DNA from 3 places in the Streptomyces sp. NPDC033221 genome. Region 1 is predicted to be linked to each of the others. Evidence: riboswitches for the same ligand, from Rfam matches in the RefSeq annotation. Region 1 holds a riboswitch; each other region holds the start of a gene.

What was found. A riboswitch is a leader RNA that binds a small molecule or an ion and turns the genes downstream of it on or off. The one in region 1 is predicted to bind cyclic di-AMP.
Region 2: linked by a shared signal. The riboswitch ahead of ACZ53K_RS17100 (transglycosylase family protein) and the one ahead of ACZ53K_RS26840 (M23 family metallopeptidase) in region 1 are both predicted to bind cyclic di-AMP.
Region 3: linked by a shared signal. The riboswitch ahead of ACZ53K_RS25810 (C40 family peptidase) and the one ahead of ACZ53K_RS26840 (M23 family metallopeptidase) in region 1 are both predicted to bind cyclic di-AMP.

The regions. Positions count from the first base shown of each region.
Region 1 is NZ_JBVIQN010000023.1:18,645-21,909, forward strand. Features, by position in the region: gene ACZ53K_RS26835 (GntR family transcriptional regulator) at 1-436, opposite strand, end outside; gene ACZ53K_RS26840 (M23 family metallopeptidase) at 668-1,465, opposite strand; cyclic di-AMP (ydaO/yuaA leader) riboswitch at 1,479-1,633, opposite strand; gene ACZ53K_RS26845 (M16 family metallopeptidase) at 1,886-3,253, opposite strand.
Region 2 is NZ_JBVIQN010000011.1:112,945-116,209, reverse strand. Features, by position in the region: gene ACZ53K_RS17110 (cytochrome P450 family protein) at 1-473, shown strand, start outside; gene ACZ53K_RS17105 (transglycosylase family protein) at 654-1,667, shown strand; cyclic di-AMP (ydaO/yuaA leader) riboswitch at 1,928-2,098, shown strand; gene ACZ53K_RS17100 (transglycosylase family protein) at 2,100-2,801, shown strand; gene eno (phosphopyruvate hydratase) at 3,177-3,265, shown strand, end outside.
Region 3 is NZ_JBVIQN010000021.1:98,254-101,518, reverse strand. Features, by position in the region: gene ACZ53K_RS25815 (DUF6328 family protein) at 376-1,005, opposite strand; gene ACZ53K_RS25810 (C40 family peptidase) at 1,133-1,606, opposite strand; cyclic di-AMP (ydaO/yuaA leader) riboswitch at 1,610-1,774, opposite strand; gene ACZ53K_RS25805 (hypothetical protein) at 2,324-2,629, opposite strand; gene ACZ53K_RS25800 (ATP-dependent Clp protease proteolytic subunit) at 2,637-3,265, opposite strand, start outside.

The sequences.
Region 1 (3,265 bases):
CCATGCTGGCGCTGCCGGATGCCTGGGCGAGCGTCTCGTGGAACCAGCCGTCGAGTTGGCGCAGCTCCGCGCGGTGGCCGTGCCGGGCGCGCTCACGGCCCAGCCGTACGATGCCGCGCAGCACCTTGATGTGCGCCGCGGTGCGGCGGGCGGCGGCGCGCGCGGCGCCCAGCGGCTCCAGCAGCCCGCGGATGTCCAGGACGTCGGCGGCTTCGCGCTCGGTCGGCTCGGCCACGCAGGCGCCCGCGTGGCGCCGGATCGTGACGAAGCCCTCGGACTGCAGCGTACGCAGCGCCTCGCGTACGGGAACGCGGGAGACCCCGTAGCGGCCGGCCAGCAACTCCTCGATCAGCCGGCTGCCCGGCGGGAGAGCGCCGGATACGATGTCGTCCCGGATCGCCGTGCACACCACATGCGCGGAAAGAGGGCCTCGCATCACCTGTGCCTCCGCCGTAAACCCCTGGAAACTTCCGGAAATGCCACCGGGCGGCGGCATTTGCCGTGACTCTATTCGACGGGAACCGGATGGCGGATGGTCGCGGCGAATTCATGGTTATTTTTTGGCCAGGGACGGCCGTATACGGGCGGGCCGGCTTTGCGGCGGGCCACGAATACGCAGATGCCCCGGCCACGCGGGCCGGGGCATCGTACGGGGGACGGGTGTGCGTCAGACGTTCACGCCGTGCGAGCGCAGGTAGGCGACCGGGTCCATGTCCGAGCCGTACTCCGCCGAGGTGCGGGCCTCGAAGTGCAGGTGCGGGCCGGTGGTGTTGCCGGTGTTGCCCGACAGGGCGATCTGCTGGCCCGGGGTGACGGTCTGGCCGACCGAGACGCTGATGGACGACAGGTGGCCGTACTGGGTGTAGGTGCCGTCGTTCATCTTGATGACGACGTTGTTCCCGTACGCGCCGCCCCAGCCGGTCTCGACGACCGTGCCCGAGCCGACGGCGTGGACGGTGGTCCCGGAGGCGGCGTGGAAGTCGACGCCGGTGTGGCTGCCGGAGGACCACAGGCCGCTGGAGGCCTTGTAGCCGGTGGAGACGTAGGAACCGTCGACGGGGGCGACGTACGTGAGCAGGCGCTTGCGCTCGGCCTCACGGGCGGCGCGCTCCTTGGCCTCGCGCTCCTTCTTGGCCTCCGCCTCGGCCTGGCGCTTGGCCTCTTCGGCCTGCCGGCGCGCCTCGGCCTCGGCCTTGGCCTGCGCGGCGGCGGCGTCGGCGGCCTCCTGCTGCGCGTCGGCCTGTGCCTCGATCTGCTCGGCGAGCTCGTCGCCGAGGACGACGGCGTGGTGCAGTCCGGTGTCGTGGCTGCTCGCGTCGTCCGGGTTGCCGGCCGCCAGCGCCGGGGAGGCGACGGAGGCGATGACGCCGGACGCGGCGAGCGTGGCTATGCCGGCGAGGTTTCGGGTCGTCCGCGCGCTGCGGCTCGGACCACGGTGCTTCCCGGTGGCACGGGTGAACGCCATGGGCTGGCTGTGTCCTTTCCTTCCCTCTCGCCTACCGGGTTAGCTGACGGGTTCGGAGCAGGAAGGTCTCCTACGGGCACCTCCGGGAAGGCGTCCGATTCACCCCAAGGGACATGGGTCCCCGGCTCCCCTGGCTCGCGCCGTACGGGGACTCGGCGATGACTGTCCGTGCCGCGGTTGCGGCGGTGATCCTGCGGACAGCCGGATCGACGCTAAACGGGGCCACTTTCAATCGGCAAACAGAACGCGTGGATTGTGCCGTACGCCACACGGTCACCATGCAACCACCCCCAACAATTGGGACATAAAGAAGATCCAGTGGCGCCTGCGCACCACTGGATCCCTTATGTGACCATGCGTCACCCCCGCGGGGCACGGCCCTCGGCCACCGACGGCCGCTCCCGCACCGGTGACGTGCCATCAGCCCCTGACGACCGTCACCTCGCCGATGCCGAGCGCCGTGACGGGCTCCTCGATCTCGGCGGCGTCGCCCACCAGGACCGTCACCAGCCGGTCGACCGGGAAGGCGTTGACGGCCGCGGCGGTCGCCTCGACCGTGCCGGTCTGCGCCAGCCGCTCGTACAGCCGGGCCTGGAAATCGTCCGGGAGCTGCTGCTCGACCTGGTCGGCGAGGGTGCCCGCGACGGCCGCGGCGGTCTCGTACTTCAGGGGCGCGACGCCGACCAGGTTCTGGACGGCCACATCGCGCTCGGCGTCCGTCAGACCCTCGGCCGCGAGGGTGCGCAGCACCTTCCAGAGGTCCTCCAGCGCCGGGCCGGTGGAGGCGGTGTCCACCGAACCGCTGATGGCGAGCATCGCGGCGCCGTCCCCGTCGGCCGAGGAGCGCAGCACCTGCCCGAAGGACCGCACCCCGTAGGTGTAGCCCTTCTCCTCGCGCAGCACCCGGTCCAGGCGGGAGGTGAGGGTGCCGCCCAGGCAGTACGTGCCGAGCACCTGGGCGGGCCAGACGCGGTCGTGCCGGTCGGCGCCGATCCGGCCGATCAGCAGCTGGGTCTGTACGGCGCCGGGGCGATCGACGATCACGACACGCCCGGTGTCGTCGGCGGTGATCGGGGAGGCCTTCACCGGCTCGGCGGGCGACCCCGTCCAGGCGCCGAGGGTCTCCGTGAGGGCCGCGTCCACGTCGACGCCGGTGAAGTCACCGACGATGACGGCGGTGGCCGTGGCGGGGCGTACATGGGCCTCGTAGAAGGCACGTACGGCCGCCGCGTCGATACGGGTGACGGTCTCCTCGGTGCCCTGGCGCGGCCGCGACATCCGGGAGTCGGCCGGGAAGAGCTCCTTGGACAGGGCCATCGCGGCGCGGCGGGCCGGGTTGGCCAGCTCGTGCGGGATCTCGTCGAGGCGGTTGCGCACCAGGCGCTCGACCTCGCCGTCCGGGAAGGCCGGGGCGCGCAGGGCGTCGGCGAGCAGGCCGAGCGCCTTGTCCAGCCGGGAGGCCGGGACCTCCAGGGAGACGCGGACACCGGGGTGGTCGGCGTGCGCGTCCAGGGTGGCGCCGCAGCGCTCCAGCTCGGCGGCGAACTGCTCGGCGTCGTGCTTGTCGGTGCCCTCGGACAGGGCGCGCGCCATGATCGTGGCGACGCCGTCCAGGCCCGCGGGCTCGGTCTCCAGGGGCGCGACGATGTCGATCTCGACGGCGACGACCTGCTGGCCGGGGCGGTGGCTGCGCAGGACCGTGAGGCCGTTGGCCAGCTGCCCGCGCTCGGGGGCCGGGAAGGCCCACGGCTTGGGCTCGCCGCCGGACGGCTGCGGATGGAAGGTCATCGGGTTGCTGAC
Region 2 (3,265 bases), on a different contig from region 1:
TGCTGCGCCACCCCGCCCAGCGCGAACTCCTCCAGAAGGCCGCCCAGGCGGGCGACGACGGGCTGCTCGCCACCGGCGTGGAGGAGCTGCTGCGCTACGACGGCCCGGTCGAGCTGGCCACCTGGCGCTTCGCCACCCGGGACCTCACCATCGGCGGGCAGCGGATCGCCGAGGGCGACCCGGTCCTGGTCGTCCTGGCCGCCGCCGACCGGGACCCGGAGCGCTTCGCCGGGCCCGACGTCCTGGACCTGTCCCGCCGCGACAACCAGCACCTCGGATACGGCCACGGCATCCACTACTGCCTGGGCGCGCCGCTGGCCCGCCTCGAAGGCCAGACCGCGATGGCCACCCTGCTGACCCGGCTGCCGGACCTGCGGCTCGGCGCGGAGCCGGACGAGCTGCGCTGGCGCGGCGGGCTGATCATGCGGGGGCTGCGGGCCCTGCCGGTGGAGTTCACGCCCGTACGGAAGTGACGTCACGTCAGGCCGTGACCTGGGCGTGATCTCCGCTACACCGGCTTGTGACGAGCGGGCGGCCCCGCTACCTTCATCCGTTTGAAAGGCCGGGGCGGGCGGCGCGGCAGCGCACGGGCCACACCGCCGACGCTCCCGGCCCTTCGACGACAACTCAACCGCCGCTCGAAAGGCAACCGCATGCGCTCCGGGAACGGCCGTCACCGACGCCCCCGTCAGGCTCCGGCCATCTTCGTCACGGCGGGAGTCGCCGGCGGCGCCCTCGCCATGCCGCTGCTCGCCGCGAGCAGCGCCAACGCCGCCGACGCGGCCACCTGGGACCGCGTCGCGCAGTGCGAGAGCAGCGGGGTGTGGAGCGCCAACGCCGGCAACGGCTTCTACGGCGGGCTCCAGCTGACCCAGGAGATGTGGGACCGCTACGGCGGCTCGGCGTACGCCTCGCGGCCGGACCTGGCCAGCCGCTCGCAGCAGATAGCCGTCGCCGAGTCGATCCTCGCCGCGCGCGGCCCCGACACGTGGCCGAGCTGCGCGGTGAACGCGGGACTCAAGCAGGGCGGCAGCGGGCCGGACGTCGACCCGGGCAGCACGGCCACGCCGACTCCGCGGCCGGAGCCCTCGTCCCCGTCCCCGTCCTCCCCCGCCACCCCGCCGCCCTCCTCCGGGCCGTCCGGGACGCCGCAGCCCGGCCACGGCACGCCGGAGCCGAAGCCGTCGCCCACCGGTCCGTCCGGGACCCCGGGCCCGTCCCGTACGCCGGACCCGTCCGGTACGGGCCGTACGGAGGACCCGGCGCGGCCCGCCGACCCGGCCGCCCCGGGCGACGGCGCCTCCACGAGCCCCACCGCGCCTCCGTCGCAGGGCAAGCACCGCGGCGAGCCCGGCGAGGACGAGAAGCCCGGCACGGGCGCGGACGCGGGTACGGGTACGGACGCGGGCAAGGGCGCGGGCTCCGGTGGCGCGGGCGACGCGGACCGCTCCGGCGGGGGACGTCCCTCGCGGGGCGGGGACGCGCACCGTACGGACCCGGGTGTGCCGGGCGGCTACACCGTGCAGCCTGGTGACAACCTGTCAGTCATCGCCGAGGACCGCGGGGTCCCGGGCGGCTGGCCGGCGCTCTACGAGGCCAACAAAGGTGCCATCGGGGGCGATCCGGACCTTATCCACCCTGGTCAGCGCCTCGATCTCGGCCACTGACGGGGTAATTCGTAGACATTCGCCCGCTTTGGCGAAAGTGAGACATGGATCTCGTTGCGGGGGCCGGTGACCGTCCCGTCCGTTGTTTCCAAACCTGCGACGACCTGCGGAAATGTGATGATCCTGTGATGTCTGGGGGCCAACTGGCCTCAGATGTAGGGGTTTGAACCCACGGGGTGTTCCTGTTTACCGTCTTCATCGCTCGCCAAAGCGGGCCCTTCGATCACACGCCGAATCCTGCCGGTGGTCGGAGGTCACTCGACGCGAGAGCGCCGAAGGCAGGAGCGGGGGACCCAAGGTAAGCGCCGGCCCCACCCGCGAAAGCGGGTCCAACCGGCTTGGGGTGAAGCCATGTGTGAAGCACACACGGCCGGGCAACTCACATGGCCCGAACCCGACAGCTCACCTCGCAGGCGTCGGTGAGGAACAACCATGCTGAACTCCAAGGGCAAGCACCGTCGTCCCTCCAAGGCCGTCCGCGTCGCCACCCTGGCGGGCGTCGCCGGTGCCGCTGTGGCCGTCCCGCTGATGGGCGCCACCTCCGCCTCCGCCGCGGGCAACAACTGGGACGCCGTCGCCCAGTGCGAGTCCGGTGGCAACTGGTCGATCAACACCGGCAACGGCTACTACGGTGGCCTGCAGTTCACCAACTCCAGCTGGGCCGCCGCCGGCGGTACCAAGTACGCCCCGCGTGCCGACCAGGCCAGCAAGAGCCAGCAGATCGCCGCGGCCGAGCGCCTGCTCGCCATCCAGGGCCCGGGTGCCTGGACCTGCGCCGGCGGCCACCTCGGCAAGGGCAACGCGAACGCCAAGGCCGACGGCGGCTCCTCGCAGGGCAGCAGCTCGCACAAGTCGCACAAGTCGTACAAGTCCGAGCGCTCCGCCTCGCAGGGCGCCTCCCGCTCCGAGGCCCGCAAGCAGGGCGAGGAGCTGGCCCGCAAGACCCCGGCCCCGCAGAAGAAGTCGACGCCGAAGTCGAACCCCGAGGGCAACTACACCGTCAAGTCCGGTGACACCCTCGCCAAGATCGCCGCTTCCCACGGCAAGAACTGGAAGTCGGTCTACGAGAACAACAAGTCCGTCATCGGCGGCAACCCCAACCTGATCTTCCCGGGTCAGAAGCTGGCCGTCTGAGCCCGCTGACCCCTGACGGACCCCGGGTGACCGTGACACCCCGTACGTACGGCGGTACGTACGGACGGCACGGCTCCCCAGGGCCCGCCCGTCCCGGGAATCCGCTCTTCCCGTGAGACCGCCCCGCCACGGCGCCTGTCCCCCGCACGCGCCGCGGCGGGGCTTCTCCATTTCCCTCCGGGCCCGGCCCGGCCCCTCCGGCCCGCCCCCGCCCGTCCGCCGACTTCTCCGTTCAGCGAACATTGCGCCCATACATCCCGTGAACAGGGGCTTTGCGGGTGTATTCGTCCCACGGACCGGGCTGGCGGCGAGCGGAACCCCCGGAGGCCGTTAGGCTCGTGCTGCAGAACTCCAGACACCCACGAAGGAGACAACGTGCCGTCCATCGACGTCGTCGTAGCTCGCGAGATCCTCGACTCGCGAGGCAACCCCACGGTCGAGGTCGAGGTCGGCCTCGACGACGG
Region 3 (3,265 bases), on a different contig from region 1:
GGTGCGAGTGCTGGGGCAGGTGCATGTGCATGGGTCTCCTCACGTGCTAAGGAGACTCCATCGGTTCACCGTCGCCAAAGCAAGGACGACCAGGTCACAAAAGATTTCGACGGCGCGGTGCGATCGGTACGGCCGGTGCGGCCAGCCGACCGGTGCGACCAGCCGATCGGTGCGGCCGGGGAGGCTAGGGCGCTTCTGACGGATCTCCGCGGCATCGCGACTCCCCCAGCTACCGCTGGGAGGTGCCCCCAGGCACGCACCCTCGCCGCACGGCGCAAAGGGACAGGTGGCTCCGCCACATGACCCTTCACACCGCACGCCGAGCGCACGCACCGAACGCCGCTCCGTCCCCCACGGAGATCCATCAGAAACGCCCTAGTCGCCGGCCGTCGGCTTGATGTGCCCGTTCAGATGTCCCAGTACGCGGGGCAGCAGCGCCCACAGCCCACCGCACGTCACCAGCGTCACCGAACCCGCGACCACCCCCGCCCCGCGTCCCAGTACGACGTCGACGACCAGCAGCACCGCACCGGCCAGCGCCAGCGCGAGCACCGCCATCCCGGCGGCCGTCAGACGCGCAGAGACCTCCACGATCAGCCCCTTCGCGCGCCGCCGGAACAGGACCCGGTGCACCGCGGCAGGCGCGGTGAGCAGCAGCGTCGCCAGTACGGCCAGGAGCAAGGTGCCCACGTAGAACGCGCGTTGCGTGGTGTCCAGGGACACGAAGCGCGGGGTGAAGGCCAGCGTCAGCAGGAACGCGAAGAGGATCTGCACACCGGTCTGCAGGACGCGCAGTTCCTGGAGCAGTTCGCCGAAGTTGCGGTCGTAGCGTTCCAGCGGCGTCTCGTTGCGGTCCGCGCACACGGTGTGCGGGGCGGGACCGGACGGCTGGTGCGGTTCGGCGTGCGGCTCGGCCGGTCCGGGTGCTCTCGGCAGTTCGGCATGCTCGGTGTGTCCGCTGTGCTCGGTCAGTTCGTTCCGGTCGTCGTCGGTGAGGGGGGCCATTGCGTGCGGGTATCCGCCGACGCGTTGATCACTCCTCGAACGCGCACGGGTGTGCGGGAGCGCGCACCCGCGTACGGGCGGGAGGACCGGCGCGACCGGCGGATCACCACACCGGCGGACCGGGCGGTCAGCGCACCCGCCCGTACGAGACGCTGCGCGACCAGATGCGTTCCAGCCGCACCACGGCACCGGGCTTGGGCGCGTGCCAGATCTTGCCGCTCCCCGCGTAGATGCCCACGTGGTAGACGCCGCGGCGGGAGTGGAAGAAGACCAGGTCGCCGAGGCGGCGCGCGGAGGCGGACAGCTGCCGGGTGCGGTTGTACTGGGCCGCCGCGGTGCGCGGCAGCCGCTTCCCGGCCCGCTTGAACGAGTACAGCGTCAGTCCTGAGCAGTCGAAACGGTGTGGCCCGCTGGCTCCGTACTTGTAGGGCGCTCCCTTCTTGGAAGCGGCGACCCGCAGTGCCGCGGCCGAGCTCGACGCGGCTTCCGCGTTCTCGGTGGCTCCTGGGACGACCAGTGTTCCGCCGACCGTGGCGAGGGCGATGGCGGAGATCACTCCGGCTCGCGCCAGCAGAGGGGAAGCGGTGGTACGCGCAGTCATGCGCAACCCTTCGTCAGCCGCCTGCGAAGAAGTGCCTGTCGGGTTCGGGCAGGCGAAGATGCCCGGTCGCGGTGGCGACTTCACCCCAAGGGACCGTCCGGCCGTGGTGGCCGGCGGCCCCGTCGTGCTCGGGTCCTCCGCTCCTGCCGATCCAGGCGCATCGACCAGACATCCGGTACGGCGGCAGGATTGGGCGTCCGCCCGGACCGCCCCACCGCTGTGGCGGGGGCTTGTCGTCGAAGCGATCGTTGCGCACCTCGCGCCCGGATTCCGAGCAGAAACAGCTGTATGTGAGGTTGGTCACGTCTGCGCTGTTCGGGTGGACGGCGGGCGTTTCGTGGGAGGCCCGCGACGGGTGAGGACCCGTGCACCAGCCCCGGAAGCAGCGGTTCCGGGAGACACGTGCGTGGGTCGCGCAACATGTGTGGCACAGCGCGCGGCTCCGCGGATACGCCGTTCGAGCGAGCCCGATCGGGCTTCGTGTCGGCATACAGGTGGGCCCTTGTGGTGCCGTGGGACCTCCTGGCCGCCTCTGTCACCCTCCGCCTGGCGTGTGCCGCGTGAGGTGGCCGTGCTTCTCGTGTGCCAAAGGTGTGAGGGAGGGCGTCCGACCCCCGTCCGGACGCCCTCCCGGCCGGTGCGGCGGTGCCGTGGCGGCCGCACTCCTGAGGCGCGGCCGCCGCTCGGCGGCGGGAGCCGTGGCACTGCCCTGCCGCGTCAACCGCGCGGCGGTGGGACGGAGATCAGCCGTGCGCGGCGCTCGCCGTCCAGTACGCGCAGGGCCTGCGCCAGTGTGTCCGCGTGCAGTTCGCTCTCGCCCCGGTCGTGCATCAGCGTCAACGCGTCCCGTAGCGCGGCGGACTTGCCGACCAGGGCCTGTGCGGCGCGCAGCCCGCCGTACGTGTCCGTGCCGCGGGCCGGGTTGATACGGCCCAGCAGGTCCAGGACCGCCAGATAGCTGTCGATGACCGCGCCCTCGGCGCGCGTCAGCGCGGGCAGCGGCGGCAGTTCGGGCGGCAGCATCCCGGGCTCACTTCGCGCCGAGTGCCGCGGCGCCCGGCTTGCGGCTGCGGGTGAGCCCGTCGATGAGCCCGTACTCCACGGCCGACCCGGCGTCGAAGATCTTGTCGCGTTCGAGGTCTTCGGCGATCCGCTCGGCGGGCTGCCCGGTGTGCCGTACGAGCAGTTCCTCCAGCAGGGCGCGGGTGCGCAGCAGTTCGTCCGCCTGGATCCGGAGGTCGTCGGCCTGCCCCTGCACGGGTTCGCCGAACGAGGGCTGGTGGATGAGGATGCGGGCGCCCGGCAGGGCGAGGCGCTTGCCGGGCGCGCCGGCCGCCAGCAGTACCGCGGCGGCGGAGGCGGCCTGGCCCAGGCAGACCGTCTCGATGTCGCAGCCGACGAACTGCATCGTGTCGTAGATCGCGGACATCGCGGTGAAGGAGCCGCCGGGGGAGTTGATGTAGAGCGAGATGTCCCGGTCGGGGGCGTCGTAGTCCAGGTGCATGAGCTGGGCGATCACGTCGTTGGCCGCGGTGTCGTCGACCGGGGTGCCGAGGAAGATGATCCGCTCGCTGAGCAGCTTGGAGTAGGGGTCCATGGTCCGGGCCCCGTGGGTGGTGCGTTCGGTGAACTCCGGAAGGACGTAACGGGCCTGGGGGC